DNA from 4 places in the Streptomyces sp. 3-6 genome. Region 4 is predicted to be linked to each of the others. Evidence: riboswitches for the same ligand, from Rfam matches in the RefSeq annotation. Region 4 holds a riboswitch; each other region holds the start of a gene.

Region 1 (2,190 bases), on a different contig from region 4:
ACCGGCAGGAGACCGCGACCAGGGAGCCGGTCTTGCCGCCGAGCACGTCCAGGTAGTGCTCCACGGGGTCCCGGCCGTCCTGCGGGCCCGCGGTCTCCAGGATCTGCCCGGTGACGAGCCGCTCGAACGCCACGGCCTGCACGCGGACGGCCTCGGGGCCGAGGTCGGCCAGGATCTGCGAGGCCCGGGCGAAGAGGAAGTCGCCGGTGAGGACGGCGACCGAGTTGCCCCAGCGGGTGTTGGCGCTGGGCACCCCGCGCCGCACGGCGGCCTCGTCCATCACGTCGTCGTGGTACAGCGTGGCCAGGTGGGTCAGCTCCACCACCACGGCCGACGGCACGATGCCGGGCGCGTAGGGGTCGCCGAACTGGGCGGAGAGCATCACGAGCAGCGGCCGGAACCGCTTTCCGCCGGCCCGTACCAGGTGCTGGGCGGCCTCCGTGATGAAGGGGACCTCACTCTTGGTGGCCTCGAGCAGCCCTTCCTCGACAGCCGTCATACCGGCCTGGACATCGGCTTCCAGAGCCTGGTCCCGCACGCTCAGCCCGAACGGCCCGACGACGGTCACGAGGGGTCTCCTGTCTGCTGGTGTCCACTGGCGTTTACACGGTTTGTCGATAGGTCGCTGCCATCACTCAAGTCAGCGTATCCGGTCATGTTTCGATCACCGCCAGGGCCCGGGGCTACGGGCGGGGCAGGAGACGATCAGGACCGGCCCGTTTTCGATCGGACGACAACAAGGAACATTTTCCGACTTTCCGGGGTGCATCGCAGCGCACTCCGGACCACACCTCGACATGCGCACCATCCTGCCCGCCCCGACGCCCGATTTGCCGCAATTACCAAGCGAATTCCCCTTGGCGTGAAATGCTCCGGCACCCCTCGGCCCGTGAGGTCGGTCACGCGCCACCCGGCAGAGGGACGACGGGCGCGGGCCGCCGGTTCCCCGTTGCCCCGTGGCGAGTTGAGCCGTGGCGACCGCAAAGGATCAAGTGGAGCAAACCGCCCATGTCAAGATCAAGCAGCGTTTACCGTGACGGCCGCACTTGTTCCCGGCGTGTGCTCTCGCATACGTTCCGGGCCGCCGGGCGGACGCCGAATCCTGCCGCCGCCCGCACCACCCATCGACGAACTCACTCACGCACGGCAGGAGCGGGGGACCCAGGTAAGTCGCCGGGACGGCCACGCGCCGGAACGGCTCGGGGTGAAGCCGTGCCCGCAGGGGCACGGCCGGACACTCTCCCGTCCGAACCCGACAGCTCACCTCGCAGGCGTAGGAGAGGAACACAGACATGCCTGCATCCGGTCAGCTCCGCCGCCTCGGCGGTCGCCGTCTCGCCCGCACCCTCGCCGTGGCCGGCACCGGCGTCGCCGTGGCCGCCCTCCCGCTGCTCGGCGCCTCCAGCGCCTCCGCGGCCACCCCCGCCGCCCCGGCCGCCGCCACCGCGGCGACGGTGTACCCGGACAACCTCGACGGCTGGATCCGCGAGTCGCTGTCCGTCATGGCCCAGCACGGCATCCCCGGCTCCTACGAGGGCATCCACCGCAACATCATCCGCGAGTCCTCGGGCAACCCGCAGGCCATCAACCTGTGGGACTCCAACGCGGCCAAGGGCACCCCGTCCAAGGGCCTGCTCCAGGTCATCGACCCGACCTTCGCCGCCTACCACGTGCCCGGCACCGTCTACGACCCGTACGACCCGGTCGCCAACATCACGGCCGCCTGCAACTACGCGGCCGACCGCTACGGCTCCATCGACAACGTCTTCGGGGCGTACTGAGCCACCACCCTCCCCGCGGCGGGCGGGGACGGGACGCCCGGGGCGGACAGGTGCGGCACGTGTTGGGGCACGTGCGGCACCGCGCCCCGGCCGAACAGTCGCTCGAGGACGACGGCCACGCCGTCGTCCTCGTTCGTCGTGGTGACCTCGTCCGCCACCGCCTTCAGCTCCGGGTGGGCGTTGGCCATCGCGACCCCGCGGGCCGCCCAGTCGAACATGGGGATGTCGTTGGGCATGTCACCGAACGCGAGGGTGTCCGCGGGGCTCAGGCCCAGGTGCCCGGCCGCCAGCGCCAGGCCGGTGGCCTTGGTGATCCCGCACGGCTGGAGCTCCACCGTGCCCGGCCCCGACATGGTGACGGTGGCCAGCGAGCCGATCACCGAACGGGCCGTCGCCGCCAGCTCGTCGT
Region 2 (2,190 bases), on a different contig from region 4:
CCGCAGCGCCTCGCGCACCGGCACCCGGGACACGCCGTAGCGGCGTGCCAGGAGTTCCTCGGTGAGCCGGCTGCCGCGCGCGTGGACGCCGGCGACGATGTCGTCGCGGATCGCGGCGCACACCGAGTGCGCGGGAAAACGCATGAGCGACCTCCGGTTCCCTTCCCTGGAGAACGCCGCGTCGGCGGACGTCCTTTCCGCGACTCTAAAGCAATGTGCGGGATTCCTTGAGAGCCGGAGAACATTCGCGCCTGCTTTTCGGCCACCCCGTGCGCGCGACCTCGTGCGCGTGACCCCGTGCGCGTGACGCGGAAAGCCCCGGCTCGGCGAGCCGGGGCTTTTCGGGGATTTCGTGCGCGGACCGCGTCCGGAGGGTGTCAGAGGGAGACGCCGTGCGCGCGCAGGTACGCGACGGGGTCGAGGTCCGAACCGTACTCGGCGCTCGTGCGGGCCTCGAAGTGCAGGTGCGCCCCGGTGACGTTGCCGGTGGAACCGGAGAGGCCGATCTGCTGGCCCGGCGTGACCTCCTGGCCGACCGAGACGCCGATGGACGACAGGTGGCCGTACTGGGTGTACGTGCCGTCGTGCATCTTGATGACGACCTGGTTGCCGTAGGCCCCGCCCCAGCCGGCCTCGACGACCGTGCCACGGCCGACGGACTGCACGGGGGTGCCGTTGGCGGCGTGGAAGTCGACCCCGGTGTGGCTGCCGGAGGACCAGACGGCGCCGCCGGTCTTGTAGCCGGTGGACACGTAGGAGCCGGGGATCGGCGAGACGAACGCGTTGAGGCGCTCGCGCTCGGCCTCGCGGGCGGCGCGTTCCTTCGCCTCGCGGGCCTGCTCCGCCTCCTCGGCGGCCTTCTTGCGGGCGGCCTTCTCGGCCGCCTTGCGGGCCTCGGCCTCGGCGGCCTCGCGGGCCGCCTCGTGCTGGGCAGCGGCCTGGGCGTCGATCCGGTCGGCGACCGTGTCGCCGAGGGTGACGACGGGGGTGATGCCGGTCTGGGCCGCGGCGGGCTCGGCGGCCATCGCGGGGGCCGCGAGGGAGCCGGCGACACCGGAACCGGCGAGGGCCGCGACGCCCGCGGCGCGGGCGGTGCCGCTGCGGACGCGGCTGGGGCGGCGGTGCTTGCCGGCGGCGCGGGTGAACGCCATGTACAGGCTGGTCCTTTCCTTCCCTCTCGCCTACCGGGTTAGCTGACGGGTTCGGAGCAGGAAGGTCTCCTACGGACCCCCTCGCGACACGCGCGGGCGCCCGATTCACCCCGGGGGACGGTGGGTCCCCGGCTCCCCTGGCTCGCGCCGTACGGGGACTCGGCGATGGCTGTCCGGTGCCGCGGGTGCGGCGCACTGCCCGACGAACAGCCCGCACGAAGCTATGCGGGAGGCCGCTCGATCCTCAAACGGATCCGTGGATTTGTAGCGCACACCACAGGGCAGACAGGCATCCTCCGCACCAATTCGGGCATACGGGCGCCCTGGTGACGTTCCCGCCACCAGGGCGCCGTGCGCGCGGAAGCGGCCGCGGTGGCCTACTCGGCCGACACCACGGTCACTTCACCGATCCCCAGGGCCTCCACCGGCGCCTTGATCTGCGCCGCGTCGCCGACGAGGACGGTCACCAGCCGGTCGACCGGGAAGGCGTTGACGACCGCCGCGGTGGCCTCCACGGTGCCGGTGGCGGCCAGTTGGCGGTACAGCTCGGCCTGGTAGTCGTCGGGCAGGTGCTGCTCCACCTGGTCCGCGAGGGTGCTCGCGACCGCCGCGGCGGTCTCGTACTTCAGCGGTGCCACGCCCACCAGGTTCTGCACCGCGACGTCCCGCTCGGCGTCGGTCAGGCCGTCGGCGGCGAGCGTACGCAGCACGTTCCACAGGTCCTGCAGCGCGGGCCCGGTGTTGGGGGTGTCCACGGAACCGCTGATGGCGAGCATGGCCGCGCCCGTTCCGTCCGGCGCGGAGCGCAGGACCTGGGCGAAGGAGCGGACGCCGTAGGTGTAGCCCTTCTCCTCGCGCAGGACGCGGTCCAGGCGGGAGGTGAGGGTGCCGCCGAGGCAGTACGTGCCGAGGACCTGGGCGGGCCACACCCGGTCGTGCCGGTCGGCGCCGACGCGGCCGATGAGCAGCTGGGTCTGGACGGCTCCGGGACGGTCGACGATCACGACCCGGCCGGTGTCGTCGGCGGTCACCGGCGGAA
Region 3 (2,190 bases), on a different contig from region 4:
TCAGCGTGGGGGCGGTCGTGGTCGCGGCCGACGGGACGGAGCTGGCACGCGGTCACTCCCGGGAGGGCGGGGACCCGTTGGTCCACGCGGAGGAGGCGGCGCTCGCCAAGGTCGACCCCACCGACCCGCGGCTCGCCACCGCCACGGTGTACTCCAGCCTGGAGCCCTGTGCCCGCCGCGCCTCCCGGCCCGCGTCCTGCGCCCGGCTCCTGCTGGACGCGGGGGTGCGACGGGTGGTCACGGCCTGGCGCGAGCCCGGCACCTTCGTCCAGGACGCCGACGGCAGCGGTCTGCTGAGGGCCGGCGGTGCCACGGTGGTCGTCGTGCCGGAGCTGGAGGAACGCGCCAAGGCGCCGAACGCGCACCTGATCGGCCGCTGACCCTCGGGGAGGGCCCGGGGGAGCGGTGGAGAGGGAGCAGGCGAAGGGGAGGGGTGAGCAGGGAGGGGCCGGAGAAAGGGGTGTGCGGAGCGTTCCGCGCATGCCGTACACTGGTGTCATACCGACGCGGGGTGGAGCAGCTCGGTAGCTCGCTGGGCTCATAACCCAGAGGTCGCAGGTTCAAATCCTGTCCCCGCTACTGAAGGCCGAGGGCCGGAACCCACAGGGTTCCGGCCCTCGGTGCGTTGTGCCGCCGTGCGTTGTCCCGCTGTGCGCGCGCCGGCGTGCGTCGGCTCCGACCGCTCTGCCGCCCGCGGCTCCCCCCTCATGCGCACCGCGTGGGTTCTCCTCTCACGCTCACCCTCTGTGGTCACCGCGCGTGTCCGGGCGGCCCTCCCCCGGTAACAATTGACGTACCGTCAGAAAGTCACGCGTCCGTCGACGGGGAGTCAACTCGCCCGATTTGGCCTGCTCGTGGCCGGTAAGTCCGTAGGGAATTCGTTAACGATCAAGAGGAACCGCTTGGAATCCGGCCCCGGGGTCTATTAACGTTCGATAACGCAGCGCGGTCGTCCCAGCCGTCACACGAGTCGGCTCCGTGCGCACGCGCCGAATCCCGCAAGGGAACCGGGGAACCACCACCTTGGGGTGAATCGCGTGGATGCCCCCGTGGAGACACGGGCGGTATACGCGCGTAGGAGACCTTCCTGCTCCGAACCCGTCAGCTAACCCGGTAGGCGGAGAAGGAAGGAAAGGAGTACGCCCACGTGGCGTCGAACCGGTCTGTCCCCGAGGCCCCCCTCATCCCGAGCCAGCGCGACGGCGACACCTTCGTCTACGGCGGTGCCCGTCCCGACGAGGGCCCCTTCGAGGAGTGGAACCCCACCGCGGAGTCCATCCGCCCGGTGCGCGGCCGGCATCGCGTCAGCAAGCAGCGCGGCGGAGGTCTCGCCCGCAGCTCCACCGTCCTGGGCGTCGGCGTCATAGCCGCCGTCGGCGCCGGTGGCATGGCCAGCGCCCAGACCGGCAAGCCGCCGGTCTCGATCTCCATGCCCGATCTCCCCAACGTGGGTTCCCTCATCTCCGACGAGGAAACACCCGAGGGTTCCGCCACCCCGCTCAGCAGCATCGGCACCGCGGGCGCCGACTCCGAGCAGGGCGCCGGCGAGGCGCTGCGCAGCCGGATCATGGCGCAGGTCGAGCAGCAGCAGGACCAGGCCGAGAGCAAGGCCGCCGCCGCTGCCGCCGCTGCCGCCGAGAAGGAGGCCGCCGAGGCCGCCGCCAAGGCCGAGAAGGAGGCCGAGGCCAAGGCCGCGGTCGCCAAGAAGAAGGCCGAGGAGGAGGCGGCGAAGAAGGCGGAGGCCGAGCGCCTCGCCAAGCTGGCCACCCAGTACGCGCTGCCGACCTCCTCGTACACGCTCACCTCGACCTTCGGTCAGGCCGGGGCCTACTGGTCCTCCGGCCAGCACACCGGCCTGGACTTCGCCGCCCCCAGCGGGACGCTGATCAAGGCGGTCCACACCGGCACGATCACCTCCGCCGGCTGGGACGGCTCCTACGGCTACAAGACGGTGCTGACCCTCGACGACGGCACCGAGATCTGGTACGCCCACCAGTCCTCCATCAGCGTCAGCGTGGGGCAGAAGGTCACCACCGGCGAGGTCATCGGACGGGTCGGCTCCACCGGCAACTCCACCGGCGCCCACCTGCACCTGGAGGTCCACCCCTCGGGCTCGGGCTCCGGCATCGACCCCCTGGCCTGGCTGCGGAGCAAGGGCCTCAACCCGTAACGAGGCGGTTCCCCCTCGCG
Region 4 (2,190 bases):
CTCGACCGTGGGGTTGCCTCGGGAGTCCAGGATTTCCCGGGCTACGACGACGTCGATGGACGGCACGAGCATCTCCTTCGTGGATGTGACGCGAGTGGGCAGGGCCTCGGTGGCTCTGCGAGACCGAGCCTAACCGGCTCCGGGCGATCGGCCATCCGGTCGCCCATCCCCTGGACATCCGTGGCTCGTGCCTCGGAGTGCCGCGGGGGACAGAGCAGAGCTTAGATTGTTTCTTCACGGAACAAAGACGGCCCTGGAGACCGTGACCGGAAAGTGGCCGGCTCGGAGGTTCCCCGGGGGAGCTCGGAGGAGTTCGGCGAACGGCCCGGGAAGGCGTCCGGCAAGAGGCCCGGACATGGCCCCGCCCCGGTGCGTACGGGGGATCACGCACCGGGGCGGGGAGCCGGGGGAGGCCGGGCCGGGAGACACGCGGCCCTGGGGCTGCTCCTTACTTCAGGTGCAGCTGCTGGCCCGGGTAGATGAGGTCGGCGTCCTGGACGACGTCGTCGTTCAGCTCGAACAGCTTGGCCCAGCCGCCCTTGACGTCGTGCTCCTCGGCGATGGAGCTGAGAGTGTCACCCTTGACGACCTTGTACTCGCCGTCGCCCTTCTTGACCTTCTTGCCGGTCGGGGTGGTGACGGTCTTCTTCTGCGCCGGACGCTCGGCGGAGCGGGACGGCTTCTGCTGCTCGGTGGAGCGCTCGGCGGTGGAGCCGGTGTCCTGCTTCGGGGCGCTCTGCTGCGATCCGCCGCCCTGGTTCTGGGTGGAGCCGCCGCCGGTGTACGCGGCGCCGGACAGGCCCTTGCCGCAGACCGGCCAGGCACCCTTGCCCTGGCCCGCGAGGACCTTCTCGGCGATCTCGATCTGCTGGGCCTTGGTGGCCTGGTCGGCGGTGGAGGCGTACTTCGTGCCGCCGTAGCCGGCCCAGGTGGAGGCGGAGAACTGCAGACCGCCGTAGTAGCCGTTGCCGGTGTTGATGGACCAGTTGCCGCCGGACTCGCACTGGGCGACGGCGTCCCACTCGGCGGCGGTGGCGGCGGAGGCGTTGCCGGCCGCCATCAGCGGGGCGGCGACGGCGGCGCCGGTCACGCCGACGACGGCGATGGCGCGAGTGGCCTTGGACGGACGACGGTGCTTGCCCTTGCCGGAAAACAGCATGGTTGGATCCCCTCACCGACGCCTACGAGGTGAGCTGTCGGGTTCGGGCCGGTTGAGTTGCCCGGCCACGCCCCTCACGGGACGCGGCTTCACCCCAAGCCGCACCCGGCGTTCAACCACCGGATCCGGCACCTACCTTGGGTCCCCCGCTCCTGCCTACGGCGCACTGGTGCGACGACTGTTCCCGGGCTGCCACTGGCAGGATTCGGCGTGGCGGCAGCCGGGGCCCGCGATGGCGAGCGGTCATGACCGTAGACACGCGTTCGGCGGAATTTCAAAGACGATCACGGCTTCTGAGACCTATGTCTCACAAACTTTAAACCGGACATTCAGCACGAAACATGACGTCAACTGTCGCCGTCCGGCGGGTTGTTCACCCACCCCTTTCGCCCGGAACGCCCCCGGCCGGAAGCTTCTGACCGGGGGCGTTCCACCCAAGTGGGCTATTTCGGGACCCTGCTGGCGGCAGGACGAGAGAGGGCTCGTCATCCGCTCCCGGGACGGAGCGGGTTCGCCGCCGGTTCCGGGCGGGTCACCTCGGAATCCGGGCGGGTTCGCCACGGGTCCAGGGCGGGTTCGCCACGGGGTCCAGGGCGGGTTCCCCACGGGGTCCAGGGCGGGTTCCCCACGGCTCCCGGGGAGCAAGGAGACCCGTCAGCCGCCCCGGAGGGGAGAGCGGCTCGTCACTGGTTCCAGGAGGAGAGCGGGCTGCCCTGCGCCGACAGGGACGCCTCGGGCGTGGCGGACGGCTGCGCCGGGACGGCGGGGGTGGACGACTCGGAGGCGGACCAGAGGCCCCCGACGGCACTCACGCCCGGCGTCCCGCCCATCACCCCGCGCGCGGCACCGGCGTCGTGCGCGACGTAGCCGCCCTCCGGGGCGCCCGCACCGCCTCCGGAGACCTCTTCCGGGGCGGGCGCGCCACGGTGGCGGCCGGTGCCCTCCGCGGGGGTGCCGGCGGATGCCGACGGGGCGTCACCCTTGTCCGCACCGCTCGCCTTGCCCGCATTGCGGGATTTCTCACCCTCGAC

Evidence for each region. A riboswitch is a leader RNA that binds a small molecule or an ion and turns the genes downstream of it on or off. The one in region 4 is predicted to bind cyclic di-AMP.
Region 1: linked by a shared signal. The riboswitch ahead of AC02VZ_RS22685 (transglycosylase SLT domain-containing protein) and the one ahead of AC02VZ_RS07240 (transglycosylase family protein) in region 4 are both predicted to bind cyclic di-AMP.
Region 2: linked by a shared signal. The riboswitch ahead of AC02VZ_RS13655 (M23 family metallopeptidase) and the one ahead of AC02VZ_RS07240 (transglycosylase family protein) in region 4 are both predicted to bind cyclic di-AMP.
Region 3: linked by a shared signal. The riboswitch ahead of AC02VZ_RS24545 (M23 family metallopeptidase) and the one ahead of AC02VZ_RS07240 (transglycosylase family protein) in region 4 are both predicted to bind cyclic di-AMP.

The regions. Positions count from the first base shown of each region.
Region 1 covers NZ_JBWHZP010000021.1:17,175-19,364, forward strand. Annotated here, with positions in the region: gene AC02VZ_RS22680 (polyprenyl synthetase family protein) at 1-568, opposite strand, end outside; cyclic di-AMP (ydaO/yuaA leader) riboswitch at 1,125-1,289, shown strand; gene AC02VZ_RS22685 (transglycosylase SLT domain-containing protein) at 1,293-1,781, shown strand; gene AC02VZ_RS22690 (HAD family hydrolase) at 1,745-2,190, opposite strand, start outside.
Region 2 covers NZ_JBWHZP010000008.1:192,110-194,299, forward strand. Annotated here, with positions in the region: gene AC02VZ_RS13650 (GntR family transcriptional regulator) at 1-144, opposite strand, end outside; gene AC02VZ_RS13655 (M23 family metallopeptidase) at 378-1,151, opposite strand; cyclic di-AMP (ydaO/yuaA leader) riboswitch at 1,164-1,326, opposite strand; gene AC02VZ_RS13660 (M16 family metallopeptidase) at 1,529-2,190, opposite strand, start outside.
Region 3 covers NZ_JBWHZP010000028.1:18,452-20,641, reverse strand. Annotated here, with positions in the region: gene AC02VZ_RS24555 (dihydrofolate reductase family protein) at 1-380, shown strand, start outside; tRNA gene AC02VZ_RS24550 (tRNA-Met) at 506-579, shown strand; cyclic di-AMP (ydaO/yuaA leader) riboswitch at 978-1,135, shown strand; gene AC02VZ_RS24545 (M23 family metallopeptidase) at 1,148-2,170, shown strand.
Region 4 covers NZ_JBWHZP010000003.1:265,444-267,633, reverse strand. Annotated here, with positions in the region: gene eno (phosphopyruvate hydratase) at 1-66, opposite strand, end outside; gene AC02VZ_RS07240 (transglycosylase family protein) at 449-1,159, opposite strand; cyclic di-AMP (ydaO/yuaA leader) riboswitch at 1,164-1,333, opposite strand; gene AC02VZ_RS07235 (transglycosylase family protein) at 1,843-2,190, opposite strand, start outside.